DNA from 2 places in the Chitinophaga pendula genome. Region 2 is predicted to be linked to the other one. Evidence: riboswitches for the same ligand, from Rfam matches in the RefSeq annotation. Region 2 holds a riboswitch; the other holds the start of a gene.
What was found. Region 2 has a riboswitch for S-adenosylmethionine ahead of KTO58_RS07375 (trans-sulfuration enzyme family protein). Riboswitches for the same ligand answer to the same signal wherever they lie in the genome.

Region 1: another riboswitch for S-adenosylmethionine. It lies ahead of KTO58_RS17150 (trans-sulfuration enzyme family protein); the one in region 2 lies ahead of KTO58_RS07375 (trans-sulfuration enzyme family protein).

Annotation. Positions count from the first base shown of each region.
Region 1 covers NZ_CP077769.1:4,769,776-4,779,026, reverse strand. Annotated here, with positions in the region: gene KTO58_RS17165 (geranylgeranylglycerol-phosphate geranylgeranyltransferase) at 1-204, shown strand, start outside; gene KTO58_RS17160 (Maf family protein) at 204-773, shown strand; gene KTO58_RS17155 (homoserine dehydrogenase) at 882-2,063, opposite strand; gene KTO58_RS17150 (trans-sulfuration enzyme family protein) at 2,151-3,329, opposite strand; SAM riboswitch class I at 3,562-3,679, opposite strand; gene KTO58_RS17145 (DUF2851 family protein) at 4,111-5,397, shown strand; gene KTO58_RS17140 (OsmC family protein) at 5,521-5,928, opposite strand; gene KTO58_RS17135 (hypothetical protein) at 6,159-7,010, shown strand; gene lipA (lipoyl synthase) at 7,052-7,948, shown strand; gene KTO58_RS17125 (SecDF P1 head subdomain-containing protein) at 8,043-9,251, shown strand, end outside.
Region 2 covers NZ_CP077769.1:1,901,482-1,910,732, reverse strand. Annotated here, with positions in the region: gene KTO58_RS07385 (dicarboxylate/amino acid:cation symporter) at 41-1,282, shown strand; gene KTO58_RS07380 (Gfo/Idh/MocA family protein) at 1,318-2,301, opposite strand; gene KTO58_RS07375 (trans-sulfuration enzyme family protein) at 2,361-3,545, opposite strand; SAM riboswitch class I at 3,728-3,839, opposite strand; gene KTO58_RS07370 (ROK family protein) at 3,970-4,839, opposite strand; gene KTO58_RS07365 (RagB/SusD family nutrient uptake outer membrane protein) at 5,156-6,670, opposite strand; gene KTO58_RS07360 (SusC/RagA family TonB-linked outer membrane protein) at 6,694-9,251, opposite strand, start outside.

The DNA of each region.
Region 1 (9,251 bases), 2.9 Mb from region 2:
ATTGTACAGATCAAGGTATGGGGGCCGGGTTGGTATTGGGCGGTATTGTATTTGTTGTTGTTTGTGCAGGTGCCATCGGCGTATGCCTGGGTATTATTGAAAAGAGCGCATTTGCCGGCGCATTATCATAAGGTTAGTTCGTTGGTGAAGCTGATTATGCTGACGGGAATTTTATCTATGATCTTCTTTAAAATCATATTGTAATGTATACAGGACGACCTATCATATTAGCGTCACAGTCGCCCCGGCGTAAGCAGTTGCTGGAGCAGGCGCAGGTACCTTTTACGGTGAAGGTGGTAGCTACGGAAGAGACTTATCCTGACGGGATGGAGATTGCGGAGGTGCCGGTACATATTGCGCGTCATAAGGCGCTGGCGGTATCGGCTCTTTGTGATGCGAACGATGTGATATTGGCGGCGGATACGGTGGTTGTGCTAGATCATACGATCATCGGGAAGCCGAAGGATGAGGCGGATGCGATCCGGATATTGAGTGCATTGAGCGGGCGTACGCACCGTGTCGTAACGGGTGTGGTAGTACGTGCAGGGGAGGAGGAGCGATCTTTTTCGCAGACGACGGAAGTGTATTTCAATGAGTTGACGATGGAGCAGATTGTTTATTATGTAAAGGAGTATCAGCCATTTGATAAGGCTGGTGCGTATGCGATACAGGAGTGGATCGGTGCGGTGGGTATTGCGGGTATCAACGGTTGCTTCTACAATGTGATGGGATTGCCGATCAGTAGTGTTGTGGCATTGCTGGAGGGGAGGTAGGCACGGGTACGGGATATACCATAGTATTAAAAATAAGTAAGGATTGCTGCATACGAAGATGCGGCAATCCTTTTTTTATGGTTGGTGATTGAAAAATGCGAAACGGTATTATTCGAGCACCAGCAGGTTGACATCTTTATTTTTGAGCCAACCGGAGGATTTTAATTTTTCGAGATTGATGATACCTACTACGTAGCGGTATTCGGGTGATTCATATTTTTCGGAGATGCTGTAGAAGGCGGTGAGGTCTACCTGGTCCGGTGTTTTGTAGCGGAGGTATATTTTGAGTTGTACGTCGTTGGTGAACGCCGGTTGGTTAGACTGTTTGATCTTTTTGTATTCGTAGCGGTAGTTGTAGAGCAGTGCGGAGATATCGGACAGTACGGCGCTGCCGGTGGCGGTACCTCCTGCTCCTTTGCCTACGAAGAACTGTTTGTCGGTGAAGGCGCTTTCGAGGAGGATGCCATTGTACTCATTGTACACATCATAGAGGAGGTTGTGTTCTTTTATGAGATGTGGGAGTACGTATGCGAATACGTTGCCGTTCTGGCGGCGGCAGTTACCGATCAATTTGATGGTAGAGCCACGTTGGCGGGCGAATTGTATATCGAAGTCGTTGAGGTGGTGGATACCGAAGTTGAATACTTCTTCGGGTTTGACGAAGGTGCCGAAGGCGTGGAGGAGGAGGATAACGATTTTAAATTTGGGATCGTATCCTTCTATGTCGAGGGTTGGGTCTGTTTCGGCGAATCCTTTGTCCTGTGCTTGTTGCAAGGCTGTTTCGAAGCTGAGATTTTCCTCGAATATTTTGGTAAGGATGTAGTTGGTAGAGCCATTGCAGATGCCTTCTACGGCGTTGAGCAGGTCATTATCGTAGTATTCTTCCAGGTTGCGGATAATGGGTATACTGGCGCAGCTGGAGGCTTCGTAGAGGAAGGGTACTTTATTTTCGACCTGAAGTTGGTATAGTGCCGGGAGGTTTTCGGCGATCATCCGTTTGCTGGCGCTTACTACGGCTTTACCATTACGGAGGGCAGTGCTAACGATCTCGAAAGCTGCGTCGGTTTCATTGATGAGTTCTACTACTACATCGATGGTAGGATCCTGGAGGATCTCATTTTTATCGGTGGTAAAGTAGCTCATGTCAATAGGGCGGGGTTTGTTAGGATCTTTGATACATATTTTTTTGATACGTGCATTGATTCCTTTGGTCCTGTTAAGTACTTCGTAGAGGCCTTGTCCGACGCAACCGAATCCGAAAATTCCCAGATTGATGATCTTGTTTTCCATACTTGTTTTAAAACTTGATTTTATACGTAACGTGCTTTGGGCATCTGTTGTGGATGCTGAAGGCCGGCGTTTTGTACGGCTATTGCCTTATTGTAATACTGTCATTTGTTTGCCTGCCGGATGATTGAGTTTGTCGAGTGCCTGTCTGAGGTCGTTGATGAGGTCATCAGCATCTTCGATGCCTATGGACAGGCGTATACAGGAGTCTTGCAGTCCTGTTTTTTTGCGAAACTCTTCCGGGATATTTCTGTGGGTCATGGTGACCGGGTGATCGAGCATGCTTTTGACGCCGCCGAAGCTTTCTGCTAGTTTGAATAGTTTGGTGGCGTTGACGATGCGGATCGCGTTTTTGATGTTATCATTTTTCAAGGTGAAGCTCACCAGTGCGCCGTATTGTTTTTGTTGTTTGCGGGCGATGTGGTGGTTTTTATGTGTGGGCAGGCCCGGGTAGTAGACTTTATCTACGAGTGGGTGAGCTGCGAGCCAGTTGGCGATGGTGGTGGCGTTGCTGCATTGTTTATCGAGGCGGAGGCAGAGTGTTTCTATTCCTCTGATGGTGAGCCAGGCTTCGAAAGGGCTGAGGATGCTACCGGAGATGTTCTGGTTGTATCTCAGCTGGTCTGCCAGCGGTTTGCTGTTGACTACTACGAGGCCGGCTATAACGTCGGTATGGCCGGCGAGGTATTTGGAGGCGCTGTGCAGCACGATATCGGCGCCTAGTGGGATGGGTTGGAGTAGTAGCGGTGTGCTGAGGGTGTTATCTACTACCAGGAGGATATCGTGTTGTTTGGCGATTTTGCTAATGGATTTGATATCTGAGATACGCAGGGTCGGGTTGGTGGGTGATTCCAGCCAGATGATGCGTGTGCGCGGGGTGATGGCCGCGAGTACTTTATCGAGGTTGCTGGTATCTACGAAGTTGACTTTGATACCGAAGCGTTCGAACATGTGGTTGAACATCTGGAAGATGCCGCCATAGGTATCTTCTACGGCCATGATCTCATCGCCGGATTTGAGTAGTTTGAGTACAGCATCGATGGCAGCCATGCCGCTGGCGAAAGCGAATCCGGCGTAGCCTTCTTCGAGTCCGCATATGATGTCTTCGAGTACTTTTCTCGTGGGGTTATTGGCCCTGGAGAATTCGAAGCCTTTGTTGATGCCCGGCGATTCCTGGACGAAGGTGGAGCTCTGGTAAATTGGTACTGAGATCGCGCCTGTCAGTTCGTCGACGGGGATGCTGTGAATGAGTTGCGTCGCTGTTTTCACCGTTCACTGATTTTAGTAGGTTATACTGTGGTTGATGTTGGCATCCGGGGGCTTGTATGGTGTGGGCCTGGCCGGTATTGCAAGCTTATTACAATATAACAAATTCGGCAGATCATTGCACGACAAACATTATCCAGATCGGGTGGGGAGGGGGGGAGCGGGCATAAAAAAGGCCCTTCCTGGTGTTGGAAGAGCCTTTAAGTATTTTTATACATGAAGAGTAATCTCTGCCAACTTATCTATCTCTGGTATTGCTACCGGAGCCGGAATTAGCACCTTTTCCTGTTGTGTGAACAAGATGGTTGCTAAGGCATCGCAGGGCCAAGTCCCTCCGCCTTTCTGGATAAGTCTTGTGTAAGAACTGGGTGCAAAGGTAACAGTAGTTTGACGAGAATTCCAAATACTCGGGGAAAAAGAAATATCCGGAAATACTTATTGGTTTGAAAATCATGAGGTTGTACACTGGTTGCTTATAGGATGTATAAGTGTTGTATAAGCGTTGTATAAGTGTTCTATATCCAATCTATATCCAACCTATAGTGATTGTATAGGTGATCTATATGTTTTGTATATCGATGCTATAGGTAGCTATATGCTTTGCTTACAGGATGATTATACGAATGCTATAGGAATGATACAGGAGAGCTATAGGGAAGGTGGAGGTGAGGATTAAGCGTGGATAAAAAAGGCAGGCGGATTAACATTTGCGAGGCGAATTTTTTTGTTTATTTGTTTTGTTTGAGAAAAACTGATTCGTAACCCCTGAAAATCAAATAATAAGATGATCTCCGTTGGCCCCGGATGTACGGAATCGCTGCTGCAGCATATCTGGCAGTTCCGATTGTATAATGCTATTTCGTTGGAGACGACGGCTGGTGAGCCGGTGGATGTATTGCATCCGGGTGTTCGTAACCGTGATGCGGGTCCGGACTTTACGTCGGCGCGGGTTCGTATAGGGGCTGCGTTGTGGGCGGGGCAGGTGGAGTTGCATATGCGGACATCGGACTGGTACCGGCATGGGCATCAGTATAACCGGCAGTATGACAGTGTGGTATTGCATGTAGTGTTGGAGCATGATATGGCGGAGGTGGACCGGCTGGGGATACCCTGTGTGGAGTTGGGGCAGCGGATACCGTTACGGGTGTGGCAGCGGTATGAGCAGTTGTTGACGACGATGGATCGGTTGCCTTGTGCGTGGGGTGCGGCGAAGGTGCCGGCGTTGACGTGGCAGAGCTGGAAGGAGCGGTTGCTGGCGGAGCGTTGGGAGCGGAAGACGCAGATGTTCCAGGCGTGGTTGCTGCATACGAGGTATAACTGGGAGGAGGTTTGTTTTTGGGCGGTGGCGCAGGGGTTGGGGGTGCCGGTGAATGCGTTGCCTTTTTTGCAGCTGGCGCAGTCGTTGCCGCATACGTTGCTGATGCGTCACCGGGGGAACCTGTTGCAGCTGGAGGCGTTATTGTTCGGGCAGGCGGGGATGTTGCATGCGGGGTTAGCATCGGGGTATCCGCAGCAGTTGTATGAGGAGTACAGTTATCTGCGTCATAAGTATTCGCTGGAGCCGATGGAGGCGTATCGCTGGAGGTGGTTGAGGATGCGGCCTTCGGCGTTTCCGAGTATGCGTATTGCTATGTTGGCGGCGTTGTTACACGGGCCTTCTCATTTATTTTCCCGGATATTGGAAGCGGGTGATATAGGGGTGTTGGAGCGATTGTTTACAGTGCCCTTGTCGGCTTACTGGCAACAGCATTACCGGTTTGATACGGAGGATGGGCGTACGCGGCAGCCGGGCAGGACTGCGATCCACAATATCCTGATCAATACGGTATTGCCTTTATTGTATCTGTATGGGCAGGAGAAAGCGCAGCGGTATTACCAGGAGCGGGCATTGCAGTTGCTGGGGCAGTTGCCGGCGGAGGAGAACCGGGTGGTGCAGGTATGGGAGGAGGCTGGCATCGGGGTACGTACGGCGTTGGATACGCAGGCGTTATTGCAGCTGAAGCAGCATTACTGTGATGAGAAGCGATGTTTGGCGTGTGCGGTAGGGGCGAAGTTATTACGGGAGGAGTGAGGTGGCGGAGGGTTGCTGACAGGGGGAGGTGGGCGGTGCTGAGACGAGGGTAGGATTGGTTGTGTGTGGATGGGAGTAGATTGCCAGACCAACTGGTGGGCTGGTCTGGCGGGATGATTTTTCTTACCAATTGAAGGTAACATCCTGTATGATATCGGGATGGATGCTTTTAGCTACGGGGCAGTTGAGTGCGGCTGTTTCCAGTATTTTTCTTTCTTTTTCGCCCAGGTTGTGGCCTGTGGGAAAATCGATGACTACTTTGAGCTGCGTGATACGGCGCGGGTCTGTTCCCATTAATTTAAGAACGCCGACTTTGGTACCTTCCAGCTGCCATTTATGCTGGTTGGCGGTGATGCCCATGATGGTGACCATGCAGGTGCCTAGTGCGGCGGCTACGAGGTCGGTTGGGGAGAATCGTTCTCCTTTGCCGTTGTTGTCTACCGGGGCATCTGTTTCGATGGTGGTTTGGCTTTTAACGTGTGTGGCGGTGGTCCTGAGTTGTCCGTTGTATACAATTTCGGCTGTTTGCATGGCTGTGATGTTTTTTTCGGGAGGTAAAGTAACTATATTTCTGTTAAATGCTATGGCCATGAGGGGGAGTGGGAAAAATCTTGTAGGTTTGTAGGCAGCCGTGTAACAATAGCGTAAAACCGGCGTTTATATATTAGCCTTTCCCGGTACATCATAGTTATGTTTTGGTGGAAGCGGATTTATTAATCACAATCTGAAGTAATATATTTGATATATAATAGCCCATTACTGTGAAAAAAATACAATTATTCTTCCTTTTATTATTGATTGGTGGCGGTCTGCAGGCGCAGTCTTCGCGTACATCCTCTAAAGAAGCCAAGCGGGAGGAGAAAGAGCAACGGCGGTTAAAGCGTATATCCCTGTTTAAGGAGCGGGAGGAAGGTGATAATGTGTTTGAGCGGGAGTGGTCTTTGGGTGCCCGGTTGAATACGGACGGGTATGGTGGATTTTTTGAGTTGGGTTATCGTAAGACGAGAGAGAAGGTGACCTATTTCCAGTTTGAGTTGATGGAGAAGAAACATCCGAAGGAGGATCGTAAGCCGGGGGATTTCCGGGGAGTGGATGGATTTGGGTATGTGTATACGGAGCGTCCTTATATTTTTGGCAAGCAGAACAATTTTTACCAGGCTAAGTTTGGTATAGGTCAGCGCCGGTTGATAGGTGGAAAGGGGAATAAGAACGGGGTGGAAGTGAGTGGTGTATATTACGGAGGTATATCTGTGGGGTTGTTGAAGCCTTATTATGTGATGGTGCAGGACCCTTTGAATCCCCGGGAGACGAAGTCGATCAAATATGGTATGAGTCCGTTGTATGACGGGGTGTTCCTGTCCCGGCAGTCTATCATTGGTGGTGCCGGATTTGGCAAGGGTTGGGGAGAGTTGTCGGTGGTACCGGGATTGCATGCGAAAACGGGTATACGGTTTGACTGGGCCCGGTTTAACGAGATCGTCAGTGCGCTGGAGGTGGGTGTGAATGCGGAGTATTATACGAAGAAGGTGCCTATTATGGCATTGATCGATAATAAGCAGTTTTTCTTTAATGCATATGTGAGCCTTCAATTTGGTAAACGCTGGAATAAGTAGGAGAAGTAGTAACTTTGTTAGTCTAAAGAAAGGAATAAGCGATGCAAGAATTACCCGTAATAGCCGCAGAGCCGGCGAGCGCCAGGGTAAAGAAGCCTGACTGGTTGCGCGTAAAACTACCGATCGGTGAAAGTTACAAGCAAGTAAGGAACCTGGTTGATACACATAAATTACATACGATCTGCGAGAGCGGAAACTGTCCGAATATGGGAGAGTGCTGGGGAGCTGGTACGGCGACCTTCATGATCCTGGGAAACATTTGTACACGCAGCTGTGGTTTCTGCGCGGTAGCGACGGGCCGTCCTGAGGCGGTGGATTGGGATGAGCCGCAGCGGGTAGCGGAAGCTATTTACTTGATGAAGGTAAAACATGCGGTATTGACTTCTGTAGACAGGGATGAGCTGAAAGACGGTGGTTCTATCGTCTGGGCGAATACCATTAAAGCTATCCGTGCCTTAAATCCTGAGACTACGCTGGAGACCCTGATCCCTGATTTCAGAGGGCAATGGGAGAACCTGGCAAGGATCATTGAGGTAGCACCGGAGGTGGTGTCTCATAACCTGGAGACGGTAGAACGTTTGACCAAACAGGTGCGTATACAGGCTAAATATCATCGTAGTCTGGAGGTGATCCGCCGGTTGAAGGAAGGCGGTATGCGTACCAAAAGTGGTATCATGCTTGGATTGGGAGAGACGAAGGAAGAGGTGGTACAGGCGATGCAGGATCTGTATGACAATGGGTGTGATGTAGTGACCCTGGGCCAGTACCTGCAACCTACGCCGAAGCACCTGCCGGTGATCCGTTTTGTACATCCAGATGAATTTGCGGAATTGCGCGAGATCGGTTATGCAATGGGGCTGGACTATGTAGAATCTGGTCCGTTGGTGAGGTCTTCTTACCATGCTGAAAAACATATTTTCAGCGGCAGAAACAAGTAAGTATAGTATTACGTTTAATAATCGATAGAAATCCAGCCTTCGAGTAAGGCTGGATTTTTTTATTTATATGCAACGGAGGTACTGCATTATTTTTTTGCTGTTATATATCCTGGTGGCCGGTTGCGGGCAGCAGCAGCGGTCTGCGCCGGTGCTGGACCGTTTTTCTGTGCGGTGGCCGAAGGCATTGCGGTTGCAGCCTGCTATGCAGCATGTGAGTAAGGATTCCCATCATATACAGACCCGGTGGGTGAGTGGTGAAGGGCCGATGGCGGGAGAGCAGGTATCGGTGGTATTGCGGCAGACGGTGAAGGGGTTGGACAGTACGGGGTTGCGGACGGTGGTGGCGCGGTTGTATGCACAGGCGTTGAAGGAAAATTCCAGTGCGGTGCCTGTATATCTGGAGCAACGGGAGCAGGGAGGGTATCCATATGTACTTTTTAAGGTGGAGTATGACGCGGCCAGCGGAGAGCGTACGCCAGCTACGCTGTATTATATCATGGATGGGGAGACTTCCCGTCATATTCTGAGTGTGACGGTGCCTCAGCCGAGGTTAAGCCTGTCGACGACGTTGCGGTGGGCGAATATTTTCAAGGGTCGTCATTTTGTGCCCGGCCAGTTGAATACGGTGACCTATACGCTGGTTGCTTCGGATGGGCGGTCGTTGACGGTAGCTGAGCAGGACAGTATCCGCCGGGTGGTGTTGCATCGTTTTGGAGGGACGCCGGTAAAAATTGGACCGCAGGATATACACGTGCAAGGCGATAACGTATGTATTACGATGCGTGGCCGGTTTGATACGTTGGCTGCTCGGGAGTTGCTAGAGCGTAATGCTGGTATTGTCGTGTTGCCGGTGGCGGATAGTACAGGGAGGTGGTTGCAGCAGGCGGATGCTGTATTGAGGCGGCAGCGGCTGGGGGTGGTATCGCCTCTGATTATTGCGGAGCAGGGCAGTTGGCCGGCAGTGAGTGGATGGATACATACGGAAGATACTGGGCGGGTATTATCATTATTGCGGGTGGCGTTACCTGCTATTGGGTTGACGAGGAGAGTGTCTGTGCAGTTGGGGGAGGCGGATGAGGGGCCTGCGGCCTGGGCGATGTACTTGCTGGATACCTCGAAGGTGATATTAGGTAATCAGGACATTGCGGGTTGTGTGATGGTGGAGGGGCAGGATGATGCCAGTACGATGACTTTATCGTTGACGGTGGCGGGTGCGGGTAAACTGGCAGATCATACCCGCGAGCATATAGGACGTTTTATGGCGGTATCTGTGAATGGGCAGGTGATAGCGGCGGTGCGTATC
Region 2 (9,251 bases):
AATTTGCGCATTAATCCGATTTGCAGCCTAATTTTAGGGCATGAACGCATTCCTGAAAAGTTACGGAGAAATACTCTCCCTCCTCGGTGGCATACTGGTCGGTAGTATTGCAGGGCTTACATTAGGCGATCGCGTCACCGTACTCAAACCAGTCGGCGATATCTTCCTCAACCTGCTCTTCACCGCCGTAATACCCCTGGTATTTTTCGCCATATCATCCGCCCTCGCCAACGTAGACCGCAATCAACAGGTCGGCAAGGTCATCTCCATCATGTTCCTCGTATTCGTAGGCACGCTGCTCATCGCTGCCTTCCTTACCATCGTCGCCGTCTGGATATTTCCCATCCACCAGGCCCTGGGACCCGCAGATCCCAAACTAGCCATTCACGAACTCAAAAGCGGCAATATCGGCGAACAGCTCACACAGCTCCTCACCACCGGCGAATTCTACGAACTCCTCTCCCGGCGAAATATGCTCCCGTTCATCATCTTCTCTGTCATACTTGGATTTGCAGTCATGCGGGCAGGTAAAGCAGGAGAACCCATCCGGCAGTTCCTCAACGGTGGCAACGCCGTAATGACACAACTCCTGCTCGTCATCATGAAACTGGCACCCATAGGATTAGGCGCCTACTTCGCCTACCAGGTAGGGATGGTAGGCCCGCAGTTATTTGGTACCTATGCCAAATCCCTGGGCATCTATTACGGGTTCGGCGTATTCTATTACCTCGTCATGTTCAGCGTATATGCATTCATCGCAGCCGGCGTCCCCGGCGTCAAACGCTATTGGAAAAATAATATCGTCCCCTCCCTCACCGCCATCTCCACCTGCAGCAGCATCGCTACCATCCCTGCTAATATAGAGGCCGCCCGTAAAATGGGCGTACCCGATCATATCGGCAGCGTAGTCGTACCACTGGGTGGCACCTTGCATAAAGATGGTTCCAGCATATCGTCTATCATTAAGATCGCAGTGGTATTTGCCATGTTCGGCAAAGGGTTTAACAGCGTAGAAGCAGTACTGCTGGCAATGGGTATCAGCGTGATCGTCAGTACGGTAGAAGGTGGTATCCCCAATGGAGGCTATGTAGGCGAATTGTTGGTAATGTCCGTATATGGATTCCCGGTAGAAGCACTGCCTGCCGTCATGATCATCGGCACCCTTGTCGATCCGCTGGCCACCGTCATCAATGCCACCGGCGATACCGTATGCGCCATGATGGTACATCGCTTCATGGGAGGCAGCAAAACACCGCCGCCCCCCATCGCAACCGCCGCATAATATAGAGCGGGTGATCGGTCCGGTCAATGCCGGCGTCAATGCCGCGTGAACCGGTCCATGATCTCCATACTGATCAGCGCCTCTTCCAGGCTGCAGGGATTAGGCCCCTTGCCACTGAAATAAGCTGCTACTTCCCCGATAAATGGTTGTTGTATGTGCTTGGGTTGCACATAATGAAAAGATTGTATCCCCGTTGCCGCCTGTAAAGTGATAGTCACCTCCGGTGTAAAAAAGGAAAATTCCAGCGTTCCCCCACTACCGTATACCACACAGCGGTCCTTCCGCTGCCCAACACCGGCATTGAATCGCCAGCTACCTTGGCAAAGGACATTACCGGCAAACAACAGCTCCCCTGTCACCGCGTCGGCCACTTGCCCATCCCCTTGCTGGTTCACCGCCAGCCCTTCATAACGGACAGGCATCCCGAAAAAGTAGAGTAACAGGTCCAGCTGATGAGGCGCCAGGTCATGAAAATACCCGCCGCCCGATATCGCTGGCTGCAGTCGCCAGTTGCGAGCAGCTTCCTCCTCACTCACCGGCGCCGGCAGCTCCTTCCAGAGATCCAGCTGTACCAGCTGCACCTGCCCGATAGCCTGCGCATCCAACAGCTCCTTCACCTTGCGGAATACCGGCAACGCACGCCGGTAATGCGCCACCGTCACTTTCGCTCCGGGGGTCGTCTTCACTGCTGCCAACAACTCCCGCACCTCCCCCGCATCTATAGCTACAGGCTTCTCTACATATACCGGCAATCCTCGACGAAGCGCTTCCAACGTATATGCCTTGTGTGAGGATGGCGGGGTTGCTATATATACCGCATTCACATCCGTATCATTCAGCAACGCGGCCGCGTCATCATACCAGGCCGGCACCTCATGCCGCCTGGCATAATCAGCTGCAAGCGCCGCATGGCGACGCATCACCGCCACTAAAGTACTATCGGGCACCAGCCTGAAAGCTGGCCCACTCTTTACTTCCGTCACATCCCCACATCCGATGATCCCCCATTGTAACTGCATATAGATCTGCTTTGATGAGGCGCCAAATTAACACACCTGTGGCGATAAAAAAGTTAAAATTATACAACTAATACTGGCTGCTCATCTATCACCTTCCGCACCACACGCTGCTGCAAGGTTTGCTCCAAATCCCCAAGCAGATCATCTACTTCTTCCAATCCCACCGACAAACGAATAAGGCTATCCGCTACACCGGCAGCACGGCGTATCTCATCCGGGATGGACTTATGCGTCATCGTAGCCGGATGGCATAACAGACTCTTAATGCCACCCAGGCTCTCCGCCAGTTTAAAATAACGGGTGCCGGTCACAAAGGCCAGCGCCGCCTGTTCACTGTCATCTTTTAACGTAAAGGATACAATACCGCCGAAGCCTTTGGCCTGACGCTTCGCGATCTCATGCCCGGGATGACTGCTCAATCCGGGATAGTACACCTTGTCTACCGCCGGATGTTGCTGCAGGTATTCCGCCACCGCCTGGGCATTGATACAGTGTTGCTTCACCCGCAAATGCACCGTTTCAATACCCCTGATCAACAAGAAACTATCAAAGGGAGAAAGGATCGCACCGCAAGCATTCTGGTAGAACTTAATCTCTGCACCCAGCTCCTTCGTACGAGTGATCACCAGCCCGGCAATCAGGTCACTGTGACCACCCAGGTATTTGGTCGCGCTATGCACCACAATGTCTGCTCCCAGCAACAATGGCTGCTGCAACACCGGAGAAGCAAAAGTATTGTCTACGCACAGTAAGCAATCAGCCGCTTTCGCAATACTGGCAATCGCCGCAATATCAGAGATCTTCAACGTAGGATTGGTAGGCGTTTCCAACCATATCAGCCGCGTCGCCGGCGTGATTGCATTAAAAACAGCTTGCACATCACTCGTATCTACATAATGTACTTTGATGCCGAACTTCTCGTATACCTTGTTGAAAAGCCGGAAAGCTCCGCCGTAAATATCATCTACCGCCACAATCTCATCGCCCGACTTCAATAATTTTAATACCGCATCAATAGCAGCCAGCCCACTGGAGAATGCAGCCGCCTCAGCGCCTCCTTCCAGCTGCGCCACGATCTGCTCCAGCGTCCCCCGGGTAGGATTGTTACTGCGCGCATAGTCATACCCCTTATTGACACCTGGCGCCTCCTGCACAAACGTAGAGGTCTGATAAATAGGCACTGCAATAGCACCGGTTAACTCGTCTACAGGAATAGAATGGATCAGTTGTGTGATGTTGCTCATCGGAAATGTTTTTTAGTTTGATGAAAAATTGATTAAACAGTCGTTCCGGGCAACTTATCAGATCGGCAGCAGGTAATAGCAGGAAAGCCATGTCCCGGACAGGACGTCCGGAAACAAAAAAACTCACCCGATAGCCAGGTGAGTTTTCTTTATAGTGAATAAGGTAAAGTAAACTTGAAACTGACTTATCTGCCCTACCCTTGCGGGAGGATGGATGTAGCACCTTTCCTGTGGTGAACAGGAAGGTTGCTAAGACTTCGACGGGCCATTACCCTCAGCCTTTCTTGATAAGAAGCGATTAAAGAACTGATGCAAAGATAAGGAGCGAAATGAAATCTCCAAACTTTTTGTCTACTAATTTTGTGCACTATTTATAATAAGTACCGGCAACCATTGCTGGTAGCCGGTTTTGGTAACATATTTTTCATACCTGATACCAGCAGCTCGCAGCGCCGATAATAGCAGCTGTTTCCCCCAGGCTGGCCTGACAAAGACCTATATGAATATCTTTCTTTTGCAGATAGGTCTGTATAGCGGGGAAAAACCGTTCCGCCGCATTGGCGATATTACCACCAACAACGATCACTTCAGGATGATCCATCCGGATAAAAGACTCCAAGAACAACGCCAGGTTATGTCCGAATTCTTCAAACACCTGCGTAGCGGGTCCATTACCGCTAAGGTAACCAGCCAACTCCTTTACGTTAGCTACCTGCTTACCCGACAACTCTTCATAGCGTTTAACAAACCAACGGGTACATAAATAATCCTCCGCAATACCTCCTTCGAAAGGCATACACCACAGATCCGCATCCTGCGCCAGACCATCATGGTAACGGGCCGATCCCAATCCGGTACCCAGCGTAATACCAATGACATCACGATGCCCCTGGGCAGCACCCCCAAATACTTCTCCCTGCAGGAAACAACCTGCATCATTCATAAAGCGTATCTGACCGGGCGTAATACCCAGCCTGGCCGCTAGCAGCTCCTTTACATTCAATCCATACAGTGCATCATACTTATCCTGGTTCTTCATCAGAGAGATACCTTGCTCATAATCAAAAGGGCCTGGCATAGCAATACCTATCCGCTTCACGCTGATATTATGCTGCCCAAAACAGTCATCAATAACACCTACCCAGGCATCTATGATACTGTCTGCCGTTCCCCTGGCATCCACATGGCTTCTGACCGGTACGCCTTTGACTACCGTTCTTGTTTGTAGGTTAACAGGTGCCGCCGTAATATGCGATCCACCAATGTCAATTCCCAATACGATCTCTTGGTCCATACTAAATAATAATTTTTACACCCTGCTGCCTGCTACATAGGCAGAGGTAAGGGTTCCGGATATGACAGAGTGAGTGTAATGAGACGGTACCATCCCAAAGATTGATCGACATCCATCTACTCAGCGGCTTTCATTCAGGACACACTTATTTTTTGGCGATTTATATTGATAAGAAAATTTTTCATCCGCCATTCGTTCACTGTTCTGGTAAGCCTAATGTGTTAGTGCCTTTTTTTACTTCCAGGTATAGATAAAATAATCCTCGCTGACGGCCATTGCAGCACATCAGCGAGGATATAAATTGCAATGGTAATAACTACCATCCTTTGTTGTTAGGTTTCAGTTTGGGATTTGCATCCAATTCTGTTTGCGGTATAGGCCATAACAAATACTTCTCTGTAAAAGTAGCACCGTTTTCGTTAGTATAACCCACCAGATCCACAAAACGGTTGTTCTTCAGATCATAAGCCTTACGGGTACGTTGCAGGTCGAAGTAAGCCTTGTTCTCAAAACATAGCTCATGATAACGCTCTTTCCACACCGCTTCCCGGAACTGGTCTTTGGTAAGCCCCCTGTTCAAAGAAGGCAGCAAAGCCCTGTGACGGATACTGTCCACCACCTGGAACGCCAGATCATCCGCACCTGTCGCCTCATTCTTAGCTTCCGCATAGATCAGGAAAGTTTCCGGCAAACGCATCAGCGTCAGGTTCTGATCAGATTGCAGGTCGCCGTTAGCACCACCCGCTTCTTCATACCAGTATTTAAATAGCGCAGGATAGCCGAAATTAACGACAGTAGCACTGTTGATCAGCTTAGCAGATCTGAAGAAAAACTGCCGCTCCTGTGTACGTTTATCTCCAGTCTCATAAGTAGCTGCAAACGCCGGCAATGGGTTCAGAGCACCATATTCATCACCGAATTTAGAGATACCGCTTTTCTCTGGAATAATGTACTGCGCCAGGGAGTTAGTATAGATACCTGATTGATACTGTACCTGCAGGATAAACTCATCCTGGTTCTTATGCGCCCTGTCATGCAGGAACAGGTAATCACTGAACAGTTTGTATGCCCCCATGTCGATCACCTCTTTAGCCTTGTTGGCAGCCAGCTGATAGTGAGATACACCTTTGTTCAGCGGCTGACCAGCCATCGTCAGGTACACATTGGCCAGCAACGTCTTTACTGCCGCCAGGGACACCCTGCCCGTCCTGTCTGTTTGTGCCATACCGGAAGCCTCCGCAGTTTGTAGATCCTTCACGATCAGGTCATATACCTGCTCTTTCGTAGCACGGGAAGGATACAGATCCGGACTGTTCGCGTCCACTCTTGCCGTGATCAACGGAATATCTCCGTATAATCTTACCAGGTGGAAATAGTAGAACGCCCTGAGGAAAGATACCTCGCCGATCAGTGCTTTCTTGGCATTTTCATCCATGGGAGTAGCAGTTAGCTTGGTCAATGCCAGGTTGGCATTAGCTACCCCATTGTAGAACTCTACCCATACGGTTTTGAAAGACGTCAATTCAGAACCGGCAGTATGTTTGATCAGCTGCAGGTTGAAAAAACTCTGTCCCAAAGTAGTCGCATGGCCTACAGGCAACTCCAGCGAGATAAACGGTGACTCACCATAACCATCTCCATTCAGCAGCTTTTTCATCTTTTCATACACACCCGCCACACCAGATTTTGCCTGTGCTTCGTTCGCGTAAAATTTATCCTGCTCGATCGCAGAACGATTCTCTTCCTCAAGATATTTTTTACAACCACTACCAGTAGCCACTATCGCTCCCAGCATGGCTGCATACCCTAATCTCTTTATGTTGAATTTCATAATTGCAGTCGTTTAGTGGTTAATTAGAAGTTTACGTTGAGACCCAGTGTGAATGTTCTTGCTTTAGGATAATCGTGGAACTGGATACCCTGTGCGAAAGTATCATCCCAGGTACTGGTCTCCGGATCGTAACCGGTGTATTTGGTGAGCAGGAAGAAGTTCTGCGCAGATACATACACACGGAGATTGCTCAACTTTAAACGTTTGGCCACTTCTGGTTTAAGCGTGTAACCCAATGCCACGTTCTTACCACGGATGAAAGAACCATCTTCCACTTTGCGGGTATCAAGTCTGGAGTCATAACCAGCGCCGGTAGCTCTCCACTGAGCGATCGGTGTGTTCTGGTTTTGAGGCGTCCAGGCATCCAGTACTGTTTTGTAACTGTTGGCAATACCTACACGGTCTTCAGAAGAGTGCTCCGTCAGTTTGAACACATCGTTGCCATAAGAGTATTGCAGCTCAAGTACCAGGTCGAATTGTTTGTAACGGAAGCTGTTCAGGAAAGTACCATAGAAATCAGGAATACCTTTACCGATGATCTGACGGTCGTCGTTGTTGATCTGTCCGTCGTTGTTCAGGTCTTTGAATTTCAGGTCACCTGGTTTTCTGCCATAACGTGCAGCTTGTGCAGCTTCTGCTTCACTCCAGGTACCTTCTCTCACATAACCATAAAAAGATGCTACGGATTGGCCTACACGCAGAATGTTGGTTCTGCCGAGGAAGTCAGGCAGCATGAAGATGTCTTCGTTGTTGCTACCCAGTGCCGTGATCTTGTTCTTAAACCAGGAGAAGTTCAAAGTAGTGTTCCAGGTAAAGTCTTTACGCTGGATGTTTACAGTATTCAAGCTCAGATCCACACCCACGTTCTGTAAGCTACCGATGTTACGCAGCATGGTGGTATAACCGCTGGTAGCAGGTACCGGAGCTGCCAGCAGCAGGTCAGTGGTCTTTTTGATATAAGCATCTGCGCTCAAAGAGATTCTGTTCTCCAAAAATCCGATGTCTACACCCAGATCATATTGCGCTGTTTTCTCCCATTTCAAACCACTGTTACCCAGGTTATCGATCTGGAAGGTAGGCGTTCTGGTACCGTTGAATACATACAGGTCAGTAGCTTTCATATTGCTACGGCTGGTGTATGCAGTGATACCGGAGTTACCGGTAACACCCGCACTTGTTCTCACTTTCAGGTTAGAGATCACCTTGCTGTTTTTCAGGAATTCTTCTTCAGAAGCCCTCCATGCAAATGCCGCAGAGGGGAAGAAGGCAAATTTGTTGTCGCTACCAAATTTGGAAGAACCATCCGCACGACCAGTGATGGTCAGCAGGTATTTATCCTTGAAGGTATAGAACACACGGCCGAAGAAAGAGGCCATCTTCTCTCCTATCCAGGAAGATTCTGAACCAGGAGCGATCGCACCAAGTTGCAGCTTGTTCCATTCGAAATAGTTATCCGGGAAGTTCCTGGCGTTTGCCTTGTAAGTCTGCAGTTCGCTGTGCTGTAACTCAGTACCGAGCAATACATTCAGTTTATGGTCTTTGCCAAACTCCGTATTATAGTTCAGGTTGTTAGACCACTGCCAGAATTTCTGATCTTCATTATAGATCTCTGCATAGTTATTACCTAAACCACCATCCAGGTCAGAGAAAGTGCTCTTGAAATAAGGGTTGCTCTGGTTACGGATGTTCACACCGAATGTACTGGTAAATTCCAGGCCTTTGATTAGCTTCATGTTCACATAGGTGTTACCGTTGAACAGGCTGGTCTTATAGAGGCGTTTTACTTCCTGCAGCTGTGTGAGCGGGTTGTCACCACCTTCAAGACCTTCATAGTCCTTACGGTAACCGAAAGTACCATCAGGATATTTGTAAGGAATGAAAGGCACCATTTCGATCATCTGACGGGGAACGTTGTTAGCACCGGTGCTTTCGTCTGATCTTCTTTCTTCAATGTTGGAGTAAGCGATCGTACCGCCTACTTTCAACCAGTCCGTCATCTGGCGATCTAATACCGCTCTTACATTGTAACGTTTGAGGTAAGAGTTTTTAATGATACCGTTGTCGTTCTGGTATCCCAGGAATAAACCATAGTTGGTTTTTTCGTCACTACCGGTATAAGACAGGTTGTGCGCCTGGCTGATAGCAGTACGGGTAGCTTCGTCCTGCCAGTCCACATCATATAGTGGATTCAGGTTGGCATCGAAGAGTTTACCGATATATTGTTTTCTTTTTTCGATGGGATCTTTGTACTTACCCTGCGCGAAACCATCCGGATCGAATTTAGCTGCATTTTTATATGCCTGCTCTTCTACCATCAGCCACTCTCTGGAGTTCAGTACTTTTTGCTTACGTGCCATTTTGCTCACACTCATGAATCCATCATAACTAACACCACTGGAACCTTTACGGCCACGTTTAGTAGTCACCATGATCACACCATTGGTACCGCGGGTACCATATATCGCTGTCGCAGATGCATCTTTCAATACATCGATGCTCTCTATATCATTGGGGTTGATAGAACCGATACCTCCGATCCAGATGATACCATCTACTACATAGAGCGGGTCTACACCAGCGT